DNA from 2 places in the Pantoea sp. ABR1s genome. Region 2 is predicted to be linked to the other one. Evidence: predicted binding sites of a transcription regulator. Region 2 holds the regulator's gene; the other holds the start of a gene.
The links. The regulator Fur, encoded in region 2, represses iron uptake genes when iron is present. The targets are predictions, from matches to a motif close to ATAATAATGAGAACNACTATCAA.

Region 1 (7,692 bases), 1.8 Mb from region 2:
ATCACACTGTTCACCGAGCCCTGGGTATAACGCTTGCTGCGCCCTGCACTGACGAGCGTGGTATCAATTTTTCTGGTGGTCATGAGTCGCCTTTGCCGCTTCTGACTAAGCCCTCACGTTACCACGAAACGACCAGCAGGGTTGAGACTCAATGGTGATTATCAGAGTGCTTCGCAGGATGAAAATCGGGTCCGCCACCGGACCCGATTTTGCCGACGCTACATCACGCCCATCAGGCGCGGTAACCAGAGGGAGATGGCGGGAATATAGGTAATCAGCATCAGCACGATAAACAGCATGCCGTAAAACGGCAGCATGGCTCTGACCACCTGCTCGATTTTCTGCTTACTGACCGCACTGGCGACAAACAGTACCGTACCGACCGGCGGGGTGATCAGGCCGATCCCGAGGTTGGTCAGCATGATCATGCCGAAGTGAACCGGATCGACGCCAAGCGCGGTGGCGACCGGCAACAGCACTGGCGTCAGGATCAGGATCAGCGGTGCCATATCCATCAGCGTTCCCACCACCAGTAGCAGGATGTTGATACACATCAGGATCACATATTTGTTATCGGAGAGGCTGGTAAAGGCCTCGGTGATAATCGTCGGCAGTTGCATAAAGGTCATCACCGCGCCAAACCCGGCCGCGAAGGCGATCAGCACCATCACGATGGTGACGGTTTTAATGGTGCGGAACAGCAGGATATGCAGCTGGCTCCATTTAAAGTCGCGGTAGATAAACATGGTGACGAAAAAGGCCCAGATACAGGCGATCGCGGCGGACTCCGAGGCGGTAAAGATGCCGGAGAGAATGCCACCCATAATGATCACCACGGTAAACAGGCCCCAGAACGCGTCGAAGAAGATTTTCAGCGCCTGACGAAACGGAATACGTTCTCCTTTGGGATAGCCGCGTTTATGGGCAAAACCCAGGCACATTATCATCAGGCAGCCCCCCAGCAGCAGGCCGGGAAAGATACCGGCAACAAACAGCGAGGAGATGGTCACCATGCCGCCGGTCGCCAGCGAGTAAATCACCGAGTTGTGGCTGGGTGGCGTCAGCACCGCCTGCACTGAGCCGCTGGCGGTTACTGCGGCGGCGAAATCACGCGGATAGCCTTTCTCCTCCATCTGCGGAATCATCACCGAGCCAATCGAGGCGGTATCCGCCACCGATGAGCCGGAAATCGCGCCGAAGAAGGTCGAGGCGACAATGTTCACCAGCGACAGGCCACCGCGAATAAAGCCGACAAAGATATAGGCGAAGTTGACCAGCCGCCGGGCAATCCCACCCTCCGCCATAATCGCACCCGCGAGAATAAAGAACGGGATAGTCAGCAGCGAAAATTTGTTAATGCCGTTGGTCACCTGAATCACCACCGCTTCCAGCGGCAGATCGATCCACCAGGCGCCAATAAAGGCGCTCAGCCCCACCGCAAAGGCGACCGGAAAACCCACCATCAGCAACACCAGCAAACTGCCTATCAAGATCAATGCATCCATTTTTCTGCTCCGCGTTAGTGGGTGCCGCCCAGCGTGACAATCGGCCGCTGGCTCTGATCGCCGGTCAGCAATCGCTCAACAACAAACAGCAGGGTGAAGATCGCGCCAATCGGAATCGGCAGATACATCTCGCCGTAAGTCACTGCCGGTAATGAAGCGAGCGTCTGTACCCACATCGCTTCGCACAGGCTGTAACTGGCCTGAAAGATCACCAGACAGGTGATGATCATCAGCAGATCGCTGACGCGCAGCATCAGGCGTTGCCGGGCGGGTGACAGGCGATCGGTGACCATGGAAACGCAGATATGCGTTCCGGCCCGCAGTCCGACCGGTGCGCCAATAAACGTAAAAATGATCATGCAGATAATGGCTACCGGTTCCGGCCAGGAGAGCGCGCCGTTCATCACGTAGCGGGCGAAGATCCCGATCGGGATCACCGTCACCATAATCATCAGTGCCACGGCGGCAATCAGCATGCACAGCAGATAGAGCCCATCCATCAGACGTGTATAAGCAGCCATAATTGATACCTGATTAAGCACGCCACACGGCAGTGTGGCGCGGAAGGGTTATTTCACCTCAGCGATCCGGGTCATCAGATCCTGATATTTGCCGCCAAACTGATCGCGCACCGGCTGGGTCGCTTTGACGAAGTAGTCGCGGTCGGTCTGCTGGAAGGTGACGCCACCCGCCTTCATTTTGGCGATCGACTCTTCGGTATAGGTCGCCCAGAGCTGGCGCTCCTCATCCTGCGCCTCTTTGCCGAGCTTCTTCAGTAGCGCCTGATCCTCAGGTTTCAGGCGATCCCAGGCGCGTTTTGAAAACAGGATCATCTCTGGCTGGATAAAGTGGCCGCTGAGGGTGTAGTACTTCGCCACCGGCATATAGTTATGGGCGACAAAGGTCGGTGGGTTGTTCTCGGTGCCATCGACCACGCCGGTCTGCATCGCACTGAACACTTCACTGACGCCCATCGCCACCGGATTCGCGCCCATCGCTTTCAGGGTCGCCAATGAGATGGCGCTGTTCTGCACCCGAATCTTCATGCCTTTCAGATCTTCCGGTTTTGCCAGCGGCTTCTTGGTGATCATGTTGCGCTCACCGGCATCGGTCCAGCCCAGGAACACCATGCGGGCGTTGGGATCTTTATCGAATTTGTCGGCAATCTCGCGGCCTATCTCGCCATCCAGCACTTTGTGCATGTGGTCAATGTCGCGGAAAATGTAGGGCAGGGTCAGCACGCTGGTTTCCGGGGCGATCGAGGTGACTGGCGCCAGCGACACACGGATCATGTCGATTGCGCCCAGCTGCACCTGTTGCAGCGTCTGATCTTCGTCCCCCAGCACGCCACCGGCGAAGAGCTTCATCTCCAGCCGTCCATCGGTGGCCTGTTTGAGTTTGTCGCCCATGTGCTGCAGGGCGACCACGGTCGGATAACCGGCAGGCTGGACTTCAGCCACTTTGATCACCTGTGCCGTGGCGGTGGCGCTCATCATCATCGCCGCCAGGGCACTGGCCAGGCATGTTTTCGTCATTCTCATTATTTTGTCTCCCGCTGAGGTAGGACGGCGTCCGGCGTCGGGGGCTAACCGGAGAGAACCGTGTGGAGCCAGCATAGTGAAAACGCGCGCCAGTAAAATGCGGCAATGCTGATTGAATGAATGCCATCACATTTTGAAACGATGTTTTAATAAATTTTCATGCAACTTCACATTTTCGAAACATCCTTCTTAAAAGTGTTTAAACCTGGTCAATTGCGGGTAAATGGCGGCGATCAGCTTTGTAAATACTAATGAGAACTACTATCAATTCGCCGTCGTTTTGCTATTATTCGCGCTTGTCTCGCATCCCTGAATCAGAAGTTGGAGAAGCAGCGTGGTAGCCAGTGATTTGATGCAAACGGACCTCTCCGTTTGGGGCATGTATCAACATGCCGATATCGTGGTAAAGGTGGTCATGATTGGCCTGTTATTGGCCTCAGTGGTGACCTGGGCGATCTTCTTCGGTAAATATGCCGAACTCAGCGCCGCTAAACGCCGCCTGAAGCGTGAGCAACTGGCGCTGGGCGAAGCCCGCAATCTGAATGACGCCGCCCGCATTGCCCAGTCATTTACCGGTCACAGCCACAGTGTGGTGCTGCTGAATGATGCGCAGAATGAGCTTGAACTGTCGGCTGGCGTGGAAGATACCAACGGGATTAAAGATCGCACCAGTTTCCGCCTTGAGCGCCGCGTCGCTGCGTTCAGCCGCCATGCAGGCCGGGGCAATGGCTTCCTGGCCACCATCGGTTCGGTTGCGCCGTTTATCGGCCTGTTCGGCACCGTATGGGGCATCATGAACAGCTTTATCGGCATCGCTAAAACCCAGACAACGAACCTGGCGGTTGTTGCACCGGGTATCGCCGAAGCGCTGCTGGCAACCGCGATTGGCCTGATCGCTGCGATTCCGGCGGTGGTGATCTACAACGTCTTTGCCCGCATGATCGCCAACTACAAAGCCTCGCTGGGTGATGTCGCCGCTCAGGTGATGCTGCTGCAGAGCCGTGATATCGATCTGGGCACGGTCGCCACTGATGTTCCGCGTCCTGCGACGGCTCAGAAACTGCGCTTAGGGTAAGTTCTTATGGCAATGCGATTAAACGACGATCTGGAAACGGATGGTGAAATGCATGAGATCAACGTGACGCCGTTTATCGACGTCATGCTGGTTCTGCTGATCATCTTTATGGTGGCCGCGCCGCTGGCCACGGTCGACGTACGCGTCAATCTGCCCGCCTCAACCAGCGCGCCGCAGCCGCGTCCGGAAAAGCCGGTTTACCTGTCGATTAAAGCGGATAAGCAGCTTTACGTCGGTAACGATCAGGTCACGCCGGAGTCGCTGGTTAACGTGCTGACTAACCAGACCCAGGGCAATAAAGAGACCACCATTTTCTTCCAGGCGGACAAGTCAGTCGATTATGAAACGCTGATGAGCGTGATGGATAAGCTGCGCACGGCGGGCTATCTGAAAATTGGTCTGATGGGCATGGAAACCGTGAAGAAATAGCGGGTTATCCGGTTCAAAAAAAAGGCGACTGTTCAGGTCGCCTTTTTTTATGGCTGCTCTCCAGCCCTATAAAATCAGGCAAATCAGGGCTAGGGTAATCACTTATGCTCCTCGAACTGACTTGTTAATTAGTTGTTACTTATGTACATAGATTTGTAAAGTGCAATGGTGAGCCAGGTCACATTAATCCCGACTCAGGCAGGCTAAAACGGCTAAAAAACAACAGGAAGCCGTTATGAGTCACACCCCGTCTTTACAAAAGCCGCCGAAAAGTGCCGCCCGAACCATCTTCACCGTCACCAGTGGTAACTTCCTGGAGATGTACGATTTTATGGTGTTTGGCTACTACGCTACTGCCATTTCAAAAACCTTCTTTCCCGGCGATGACCCGTTTGCCTCCCTGATGCTGACCCTGATGACTTTCGGTGCCGGCTTCCTGATGCGCCCGCTGGGGGCGATCATCCTCGGTGCCTACATCGACCATCATGGTCGTCGTAAAGGGCTGTTGCTGACGCTGGGCTTAATGGCGATGGGCACCCTGACCATCGCGCTGGTGCCGGGCTATGCCACCCTGGGCGTGGCAGCGCCGATTCTGATCCTGCTGGGACGGCTGTTGCAGGGCTTCTCGGCGGGCGTGGAGCTGGGTGGCGTGTCGGTCTATCTGGCCGAAGTCGCGCCCAAAGGACGCAAAGGCTTTTTCGTCAGCTGGCAGTCGGGCAGCCAGCAGATTGCGGTGATCTTTGCTGCTCTGCTGGGTCTGATGCTGAATCATCTGCTGGCGAAAGAGGCGGTGACGGAGTGGGGCTGGCGTATCCCGTTTGTGGTCGGCTGTCTGATTGTGCCGTTCCTGTTCTATATCCGCCGGATGCTGGAAGAGACCGAGGCGTTCAGCAAACGTAAACATCATCCGAGCATGACGGAAATCATGCGGTCTGTCGCCAGCAACTGGGCGCTGGTGCTGGCGGGGATGCTGATGGTGGTCACCACCACGGTGATGTTCTACATGATCACCGCCTTTACCCCGACCTTTGGTAAAACGGTGTTGATGATGAGTGACAAGCAGGCGTTCCTGGTGACGCTCTGTGTCGGTGTCTCAAACCTCATCTGGCTGCCGCTGATGGGGGCGTTGTCGGACCGCGTCGGTCGCCGTCCGCTGCTGATCATTTTTACCCTGCTGATGATTGTTACCACCTGGCCGGTGCTGCACTGGCTGGTGGGATCGGCCAGCTTCGCTCACCTGCTGGAAGCGGAACTGTGGCTGTCGTTTCTCTATGCCAGCTATAACGGCGCGATGGTGGTCTATCTGGCGGAGATCATGCCTGCTGAAGTGCGCGCCGCCGGTTTCTCTATGGCTTACAGCCTGGCGACGGCGCTGTTTGGCGGCTTTACGCCTGCCATCTCCAGCTATCTGATTCACGCCACCGGTGACAAAGCAATGCCGGGCGTCTGGCTGACCTTTGCCGCAGTCTGTGGGTTAATCGGCACGTTGCTGATTGGCCGGATGGTGAAGCAGTATCAGGCCCGTCACAGCGGCACGCCGGTCAGTGCTTCACTCTAAAACGACAAATCGACCACCACGCTGTCGCTGTAGTTTCCGGCTGGCGGCGTGTTCTGCGTGGTCAGGATGCGCGCGGTGTAGTTAAAACCGCGCGTCAGTCCATCCGTGGATACCGCCGTCGAGGTGGTACTGCTCCAGCGTTCAGTGCCTGCCGATCCCCAGCGATTGCTGGTGGTACTTTTATAAATTTCATAGCTCAGCCGATTCGCGCCGCTCGCCATATTCCTGACGCTGCCCACCGGATAACTGCCATTGCTCAGCCCGACGGTATAGGTGCTGCCTTTGCTGCACAACACATTGATGGTCTGTGACACGGCGGAGAAGCTGCCGACCAGCGGCGCGCTGCCAAAGCTTATATTCGGCGCGGTGATGGTGGTGCAGTCATTGGTAAGAATGGCGGTGATATTAATCGGGATGACACCGCTGCCGTTCTGCTCGCTTAAACAGATATTGCCAATCGCAACGCTGGTGCAGATGCGATAAGTCACGGCCATATTCAGCGTCAGCTGGTAGGTCCCGGCGGCGACCACCTGACCAGGAACGGTGCGCAGATAGACCGGGATGGCGAAGTTAAGGCTGCCCAGCAACCCCGCCAGGTTGATCAGGGTCTGCGAACCATAGACAAATGGCGTGCCGCCAATCGTCAGTTCGGTAGCGCAGGCCGTGTCGGTGCAGAGCCGCACCGGCACATTATCGCTGCCGGTATCACCGCTGCGTTTCAGCGTACCGCGCGTGCCGTTGCTATTGGTCGCGCCCGTCAGCTGAAAGGTGATCTGGTTATTGCCCAGCAGCGACAGCCCGGCGCCCGCGCCACAGTTGACGTTGGCATTCGTGGTGGTGGAACTGACGGTGGTGTTAGCCACAAAGGTTGTGACTGAACCGAAACTGGCGGTCGATGCGGGCAGGGCGCAGGCGGCGTAGCCCAGCGACGGCAGTAACAGCAGCAGGCCAGCCAGTATCACAGATTTCATCATGGTCGGTTTCCGGACGTAAAAGATTCAGCGGGAGAGGGGGCGCTGCCTGCGGCAGGGGCGGGCAGCGCACAGGTCAGGGGGCCGTAAGTTTTCAGCGCCTGCGGCTGACCGCTGGCGATGCGCAGTTCGGTTTCGCACTGGCGGCCATCGGGCGTCACCACCTGCATCGGGTTACTGGCGGTGAGATCTTCCATCCAGACGATGCCATCCCAGCCGACATACCCGGTGGGATGATCGGGACGCTGCACCAGGCTTGATACCGGCAGCGGCTGGCCCTGCGCATCGACCAGGATTACGCTGGCTGAGCGCAGTTTCTCCACCGGGAAGTTGAGCAGATAGCCGCTCTGGCGTTTCACCGCAAAGCGCTGCTCAACCCGTGGCGTGGTCATATCTGCCGGCAGGTCGAGGGTGTCGATATCATATTTGGCCGGGTAGTAGCTGCTGATGGCAGGCACCAGCAGATAGCCCTGTTGATTGGTGCGTCCCATCGACTGATTCTCGTAGCGCACGTTAACGTCGGGATAGTTGGTCTTCACCAGCACAAAGGCGTCGTTGATCTCGTTAGCGGCAAAGACGCTGTTGTCCATTAACACCAGCGCACCCGAGAGAT
Region 2 (7,692 bases):
CAAATCATCCGGGTAAACCGGAGATGGGCACGCGTGAAGTGCCGTTCAGCCGCGAGATCTGGATCGATCGCGCGGATTTCCGTGAAGAGGCGAACAAACAATATAAGCGTCTGGTGCTGGGCAAAGAAGTCCGCCTGCGTAACGCCTATGTGATTCGTGCTGAGCGGGTCGCCAAAGATGAAGCGGGCAACATTACCTGCATCTACTGCACCAGCGATGTTGATACGCTGAGCAAAGATCCAGCCGATGGCCGCAAAGTCAAAGGCGTGATTCACTGGGTTTCTGCGGATCACGCGCAGCCAGCTGAGTTCCGCCTGTATGACCGTCTGTTCAGTGTGCCAAACCCGGCTGCTGCAGAGGATTTCCTGGCGGTCATTAATCCTGAGTCACTGACCATCAAAAACGGCTTTGTTGAACCCAGCCTGCGCGATGTGGAACCAACAACACCGTTTCAGTTTGAACGTGAAGGTTATTTCTGCGCCGACAGCGTTTACTCGAAACCGACGCAACTGGTGTTTAACCGCACCGTCGGTCTTCGTGATACCTGGACCAAAACGGGCGAATAAATTTTTTGGGGCTGACCTCATAAAATGACAAAAGGGTGATTTATCGCCCTTTTTTATTGCCCCGATTTTTACCATCGCCGACGTTTATTCTGCACTAACCACAACCGGTTCAATACCGCCTTGTGGGAGTAATCTGAGTTTAAAAAAATTAATCAATTTCAGGATGTGAATTGTCAGCTTTCAGGTAGGCTATCCGCTCTCAGAGGTTGCAAAGCGGGTTACAGAAGGAAAAAAAATGACAGTTCTCGCCCAGGAAGCCAAACACAGTGTCGTCGTTTTACATCAGCTCATTGAACGTATTTTTAATCAGCCAGCCGGATCTGATGACAGTTTCCAGCTGCTGATGTCCTATTTTCATCCTGAATTTCGCATGGTGACCCCAAAGGGCAAAGAGTACAATCTGAACGAGGTCGAGGATCTTTTTCAGCAATTACAAGGGCAGCGGGAAGGGATGCGCATTGCCACCTGTGAACATGTCATTCTCTCTCATCATGAAAAAGAGATCGTCGTACAGTATCGCGAAATGCAGATGATGAACGGCAATAACCAGAGCCGCATTTCGCTGGCCATTCTGGATTGCAGCAGCTCCATTCCACGCTGGCGCTATCTGCAGGAGACGCTGGTCGCGTGAGGTGAGGGCAGAAAACAGACGAAAAAAAACCGGTGAATTCACCGGTTTTTTTATTTCAGGCCGCGCCAGCGTTACTGGTCGTGCAGCGTTTCGTCTTCACGGCAATCGCCCAGCGTACAGTGTCCATAGAGATAGAGGCTGTGGTTGGTCAGCTTGATGCCATGGCGGGTCGCGATTTCACGCTGACGCGTTTCAATCGATTCGTCGCTGAACTCGATAACCTTGCCGCAATCCAGGCAGATCAGGTGATCGTGGTGATGCTGCTGCGTCAGTTCGAAGACAGACTTGCCGCCTTCAAAGTTGTGACGAGTCACAATACCGGCATCATCAAACTGGTTCAGAACACGGTAAACGGTCGCCAGGCCAATCTCTTCGCCAATGTCGATCAGGCGTTTATACAAATCTTCCGCACTGACGTGATGGCACTCAGGTTCCTGAAGCACTTCCAGAATTTTCAGTCTGGGCAGCGTTACTTTCAGGCCAGCCTTCTTTAATGCGGTGTTGTTGTCAGTCATGCGGATTTTGTCCTGTTACTAATATTCACTTTTGTGGCTTATCGCCTTGAATGTCGATCTGTGCTCATTCTCATTTGCGTCTCATTATAGAACTGAAGCGATGAAATGAAAACCAGAGGGCGTGTCTGAATCATCATGGGCTATTGGGGATTCGTCACCGGGCCGGGGAAGATTCTGACAGAGGTCTGTTAGCACATCACTTAGTCTTGCCGCCTGAGAAAATAAGCGGAAGATCGATGCGGGTATTCTACAGATTAAACGGAGAAAGTTAAAAAAATGTGGCTATTATTTCTATAGGCATTTTCATTGCCTCAATGTGAGCTGGCGCTCACATTGAGTCGGGCAGGATCAGGCTTCGATGATCTCTTTCAGCTGCAGTTCATCAAAAATCTGCTTAACCCATTGGTCAACACGCTGGCTGGTCAGCTCAGGCTGGCGATCTTCGTCAATGGCCAGGCCCAGGAAGTGGGTGTCATCGGCCAGGCCTTTCGAAGCTTCGAAGTGATAGCCTTCAGTTGGCCAGTGTCCGACAATCACGGCACCGTGCGGTTCGATAATGTCGCGAATCGTGCCCATGGCATCACAGAAATACTCTGCGTAATCTTCCTGGTCGCCACAGCCAAACAGCGCAACCAGCTTGCCGTTAAAATCGATCTCTTCCAGCGTCGGGAAAAAGTCATCCCAGTCGCACTGCGCTTCGCCGTAGTACCAGGTCGGAATACCCAGCAGCAGGATATCAAACGCTTCCAGATCTTCTTTTGTGCTTTTTGCGATGTCATGGACTTCTGCAACATCTGTACCCAGCTGTTTCTGGATCATTTTTGCAATGTTTTCGGTATTGCCGGTATCGCTGCCGAAGAAGATGCCTACGAGTGCCATGAGTAAAATAACCTCTTAAATCCTGATGATGAGATGTGTGCCGCAGCACATTTCAGCGAATAATAGCAGACGAGAGAAAACCGGTGAACGGTTAAAGCCCCGACATTTGCCTCTGCGTGCGATTTGCCCGCATTAATCCAGTTTGAGCTGTGCCAGTAGCATCTGTTCAATCAGTTCGCTACGGCTGAGATTGCGCTGTTCTGCCAGCGTATTGAGTGCATCGACGGCGTCACTGTTCATTTTCAGTTCGACACGACGAAGTCCGCGTCCTTTGTCACGTTTCAGTTGATTGCGCTTGTTAATGCGCAGCTGTTCATCACGCGAAAGCGGACTGGTTTTGGGTCGACCAGGGCGGCGCTCATCAGCAAAGAGATCGAGCGTCGTGCGGTCAGTCTGTTCTTTTGCCATGGCTTAGTAAAACTGAATGGGGGCGGGCGCCAGACACTCACCGCGCAGATTATAAATTATTGGCCATTGCCGCAGCAAAACTGACCCGCGGCAAAATTTTAGCGCGCCATCATACTTCACGCTTACGCCGGACGCCAATCCTAAACCTTTGCCGCCATCTATTTGCTTTTAAAGCGCAAAAAAGCGACGGACACTGCGCAAAACGGCATCGGGTTTCTCTGCATGAACCCAGTGTCCTGCGCCACCGATCACATGCGCCTGAGCAGCCGGGAACTGCTGCAGCAACGCATCGCGATAGCTGTTATCCAGGTAGCTGGAGTCGCCGCCGCGAATAAACAGCGCCGGGTGATTCCAGGCGGGAACCGGCTGCCAGCCAGAGATCGTGGTGTAGTTATCCCACAGCACCGGAACGTTGAAGCGCCACTCCCCCTCCTGGAAGGATTTCAGCAGGAACTGGACCACCCCTTCTTCCTCGATCAGCGTTCGCATGACCTTCGCCGCCTCGCTGCGGGATGAGACGCCCGCATCGGTGACGGCACGAATGCCGGCAAATATCTGGTCATGACGGCGCGTCTGGTAATCCACCGGGGCGATATCGATCATCACCAGGCGCTCAATGCGTTCCGGCACCAGCGCGCTCATGGTCATGGCGATTTTACCGCCCATCGAGTGTCCGATCACCGCGACGCGATCAATGCCATGTGCATCCAGCGTATCGACCATATCCTGCGCCATTACAGCGTAGTTCATCTCGTCGGATCGTGGTGAAAGGCCGTGGTTGCGGACATCTACCTGCAGCAACGGACCGGCATCTTTCAGCCCGCGCGCCAGCACGCCAAGGTTATCGAGACTGCCAAACAGACCGTGAATAAGCAGGATGGGCAGAGAATCAGCAGGGGATTGTTCAGTTTGCAGACGGGCGTTCAAAATCATAGCAAAGTTCTTAAGTTTGAGACCTGAGCTTAGGTTATCATGGTTTCACCTTTTCAGGCGCGCCGGTTCCGGCGGCATTAGGACATATTCTGACTTTTGCCCGTAAACCGTTTGATTGCTAACAACCCGCCTGACTTTAACTTTATAATCCTGATGTTAGAACCCACACACCCTTTGAATTGCCTGACTATACTCAGAGCTTTTCAGGAAACAGGTGGTTCTGTCATGAGAAAGAACCGTACGGAATAAGATGAAAACGATCGAAGTTGACGAAGAGCTCTACCGTTATATTGCCAGCCACACGCAACACATTGGTGAAAGCGCATCCGACATTCTGCGTCGTATGCTGAAGTTCACGGCCGGTCAGACTGCACCCGCTTCGCCTGCACAGCCAGCCTCAAAAGATGCAGCGAAAGAGTCCCAGCCTGCGTCTGTGGGTTCGCGCCCGCAGGATCGTGTCCGCGCGGTGCGCGAGCTGCTGCTTTCCGATGAATATGCGGAGCAGAAGCGGGCGGTGAATCGCTTTATGCTTATCTTGTCAACGCTCTATCGTCTTGATACCGCAGCCTTTGCTGAAGCTACTGCATCTCTGCAGGGCCGCACCCGCGTCTATTTTGCAGGTGATGAGCATACGCTGTTGCAGAATGGCACCCATACTAAGCCGAAGCATGTGCCCGGCACGCCGTACTGGGTGATCACCAACACCAATACTGGTCGTAAATGCAGCATGATCGAACACATCATGCTCTCGATGCAGTTCCCTGCGGAACTGACCGAGAAAGTTTGCGGCACCATTTAAAACTTAAGCGTCAGGGAGCAGCGCCAATGGCCAATCACCCACGTGCCGGGCAACCCGCCCAGCAGAGCGATTTGATTAACGTTGCACAATTAACGTCACAATATTATGTCCTGCAGCCCGATGTGGCGAACCCGGAACATGCGGTGAAATTTGGCACTTCAGGCCATCGCGGCAGTGCAGGGCGTCAAAGCTTCAACGAGATGCACATTCTGGCGATCGCTCAGGCGATTGCCGAAGAGCGTAAAAAGAATGGTATCACCGGGCCTTGCTACGTCGGTAAAGACACCCATGCGCTGTCTGAACCCGCCATCCTGTCTGTTCTGGAAGTGCTGACGGCGAACGGCGTTGATGTGATTGTGCAGCAGGATAATGGCTATACGCCAACCCCTGCGATCTCGAATGCGATTCTTGAGCACAACAAAGCGGGTGGCGCGCTGGCTGACGGCATCGTGATTACGCCGTCGCATAACCCACCAGAAGATGGCGGCATCAAGTACAACCCACCTAACGGCGGACCTGCTGATACCAACGTCACCAAAGTGGTTGAAGATCGTGCCAATCAACTGATCAAAGATGGCCTGAAAGAGGTGAAACGTCTGCCGCTGGAGCAGGCGATGGCCAGCGGTCATGTGGTCGAGAAAGATCTGATCCAGCCTTATGTTGAAGGTCTGGCAGAGATTATCGACTTCCCGGCGATTCAGAAAGCGGGCCTGAAGCTGGGTGTGGATCCACTGGGTGGTTCCGGTATTGCTTACTGGCAGCGTATTGCTGAGCACTACAAGCTGGATCTGACGCTGGTGAATGACGCGGTCGATCAGACCTTCCGCTTTATGCATCTGGATAAAGATGGCGTGGTCCGCATGGACTGCTCGTCTGAAAGCGCAATGGCAGGCCTGCTGGCTTACCGTGACAAGTTCGATCTGGCGTTCGGCAACGATCCCGATTATGACCGTCACGGCATTGTGACCCCGGCGGGTCTGATGAATCCAAACCACTATCTGGCGGTGGCGATCAACTATCTGTTCCAGCACCGCCCACAGTGGGGTCAGGATGTTGCCGTGGGTAAAACCCTGGTCTCCAGCGCCATGATTGACCGTGTGGTCAACGACATTGGTCGCAAGCTGGTGGAAGTGCCGGTGGGTTTCAAATGGTTTGTTGATGGTCTGTATGACGGCAGCCTCGGTTTCGGTGGCGAAGAGAGCGCAGGCGCTTCATTCCTGCGTTTCGACGGTACGCCGTGGTCTACGGACAAAGATGGCATCATCATGTGTCTGCTGGCCGCTGAAATTACTGCCGTGACCGGTAAAAACCCGCAGCAGCACTATGACGAACTGGCAGCGCGCTTTGGCGCACCAAGCTACAACCGTCTGCAGGCATCAGCCACCTCAGCGCAGAAAGCCGCGCTGTCGAAGCTGTCACCGGAGATGGTCAGCGCTGATACGCTGGCAGGTGATCCTATCACCGCTCGTCTGACTGCCGCGCCAGGTAATGGTGCATCTATCGGCGGTCTGAAAGTGATGACGGAGAATGGCTGGTTTGCTGCTCGTCCTTCAGGCACCGAAGACGCTTACAAAATCTACTGTGAAAGCTTCCTGGGCGCTGAACACCGCGCGCAGATTGAGAAAGAAGCCGTTGAGATTGTCAGCGAAGTGCTGAAAAACGCCTGATTAGTCAGGCAGATAAAGAGGCGCATCGCGCGCCTCAGAGCTGCTGACAAACTCACATCAGGGTAAATCTGACCGCAACGGATTTATTTAACGCGCAGGGAACAGGGTCAGAAGAGGAAAGCGTCCCACGCCATGGATGGCGTGGGCCGAGCGTGTCATGGATGACGGCTTTTGCGTCTTTCCGATCTGACCCTGTTTCCTGAGCAAGCTCGGTCTCACAGCGAACCGGGCCAGAATTCGTTGACAGTCTCAGGCGCCTCTGGCGCCTTTTTTTATGGCATAAAGCGATAGCCGATCCCGGTTTCCGTCAGCAGATGAGCCGGTTGTGTCGGATTGGCTTCCAGTTTCTGGCGCAGATGTCCCATATAGATGCGCAAGTAGTGGCTGTGCTCCACCGCATTGGGTCCCCAGACCTGGCTCAGCAACTGCCGCTGCGTCAGCACCTTGCCGGCATTGTTAAGCAGAATACTCAACAGACGAAATTCAATCGGGGTAAGGTGAATCTCGCTGCTGCCGCGCTGTACCCGTCGTGCGGCGAAATCGACGCTGACGTCGGCGAACGTCACCCTGGCATCCGGCTGCTGGCCACTATGACGACGCAGCGCAACCCGGACACGCGCCAGCAGTTCGCCAATGCCAAAGGGTTTAGTCAGATAGTCATCTGCCCCCGCATCCAGTGCGGCGATCTTATCCTGCTCATCGCTGCGCGCTGACAGCACAATCACCGGTATGGCGCTCCACTGTCGCAGGTCACGAATGAAATCGGTGCCATCTCCATCCGGCAGACCCAGATCCAGGATCACTAAGTCCGGCTTGCGGGTCGCCGCTTCAATCAGTCCGCGTTGCAGTGTATCGGCATCAAACACCTTAAGGGCTTCATTTTCCAGCGCCAGCCGGACAAAGCGCCGGATCTCTTTTTCATCTTCAACGATCAAAACCGTGGTCACGCAATACCTGCCTTGAGTGGGGACCGAAGCGCTACTTTATCAACATTTTATGCTGGCGTCCGTGACCATAATCTGTCGGCCCTTTCAACGCTAACGCAACCAAGCGGTAACCTTTTTGTAACTTAATTACAGGTTGATTCTTAAACATCAAAAATAGCGGTAAATAAGTGGTCAGATGAGTAGTAAAATTACACAACCTGGCGTAAAGTTGAACACAGATCACATTCACACTATTTCACTTACCGGGAGGAGAAACCATGTATCGGGCTTATCCACGTTATAAAATTATTGCGCGACGTACGCTGGTGGTTCTTCTCGGCGTACTGGCGCTTCCTGTTATGCTGTTT

Region 1: the regulator Fur is predicted to act here: its motif matches at 3,292-3,314, upstream of exbB (tol-pal system-associated acyl-CoA thioesterase).

What each region holds. Positions count from the first base shown of each region.
Region 1 covers NZ_CM173823.1:672,440-680,131, forward strand. Annotated here, with positions in the region: gene metC (cystathionine beta-lyase) at 1-83, opposite strand, end outside; gene ACXKZD_RS03240 (TRAP transporter large permease) at 219-1,505, opposite strand; gene ACXKZD_RS03245 (TRAP transporter small permease) at 1,520-2,026, opposite strand; gene ACXKZD_RS03250 (TRAP transporter substrate-binding protein) at 2,075-3,046, opposite strand; gene exbB (tol-pal system-associated acyl-CoA thioesterase) at 3,399-4,121, shown strand; gene exbD (TonB system transport protein ExbD) at 4,128-4,550, shown strand; gene ACXKZD_RS03265 (MFS transporter) at 4,786-6,108, shown strand; gene ACXKZD_RS03270 (Csu type fimbrial protein) at 6,105-7,082, opposite strand; gene ACXKZD_RS03275 (fimbria/pilus outer membrane usher protein) at 7,079-7,692, opposite strand, start outside.
Region 2 covers NZ_CM173823.1:2,956,741-2,964,432, reverse strand. Annotated here, with positions in the region: gene glnS (glutamine--tRNA ligase) at 1-566, shown strand, start outside; gene ACXKZD_RS13975 (hypothetical protein) at 802-1,197, shown strand; gene fur (ferric iron uptake transcriptional regulator) at 1,269-1,712, opposite strand; gene fldA (flavodoxin FldA) at 2,061-2,591, opposite strand; gene ybfE (LexA regulated protein) at 2,724-2,999, opposite strand; gene ybfF (esterase) at 3,168-3,932, opposite strand; gene seqA (replication initiation negative regulator SeqA) at 4,183-4,731, shown strand; gene pgm (phosphoglucomutase (alpha-D-glucose-1,6-bisphosphate-dependent)) at 4,758-6,398, shown strand; gene kdpE (two-component system response regulator KdpE) at 6,671-7,345, opposite strand; gene ACXKZD_RS13935 (DUF2517 family protein) at 7,603-7,692, shown strand, end outside.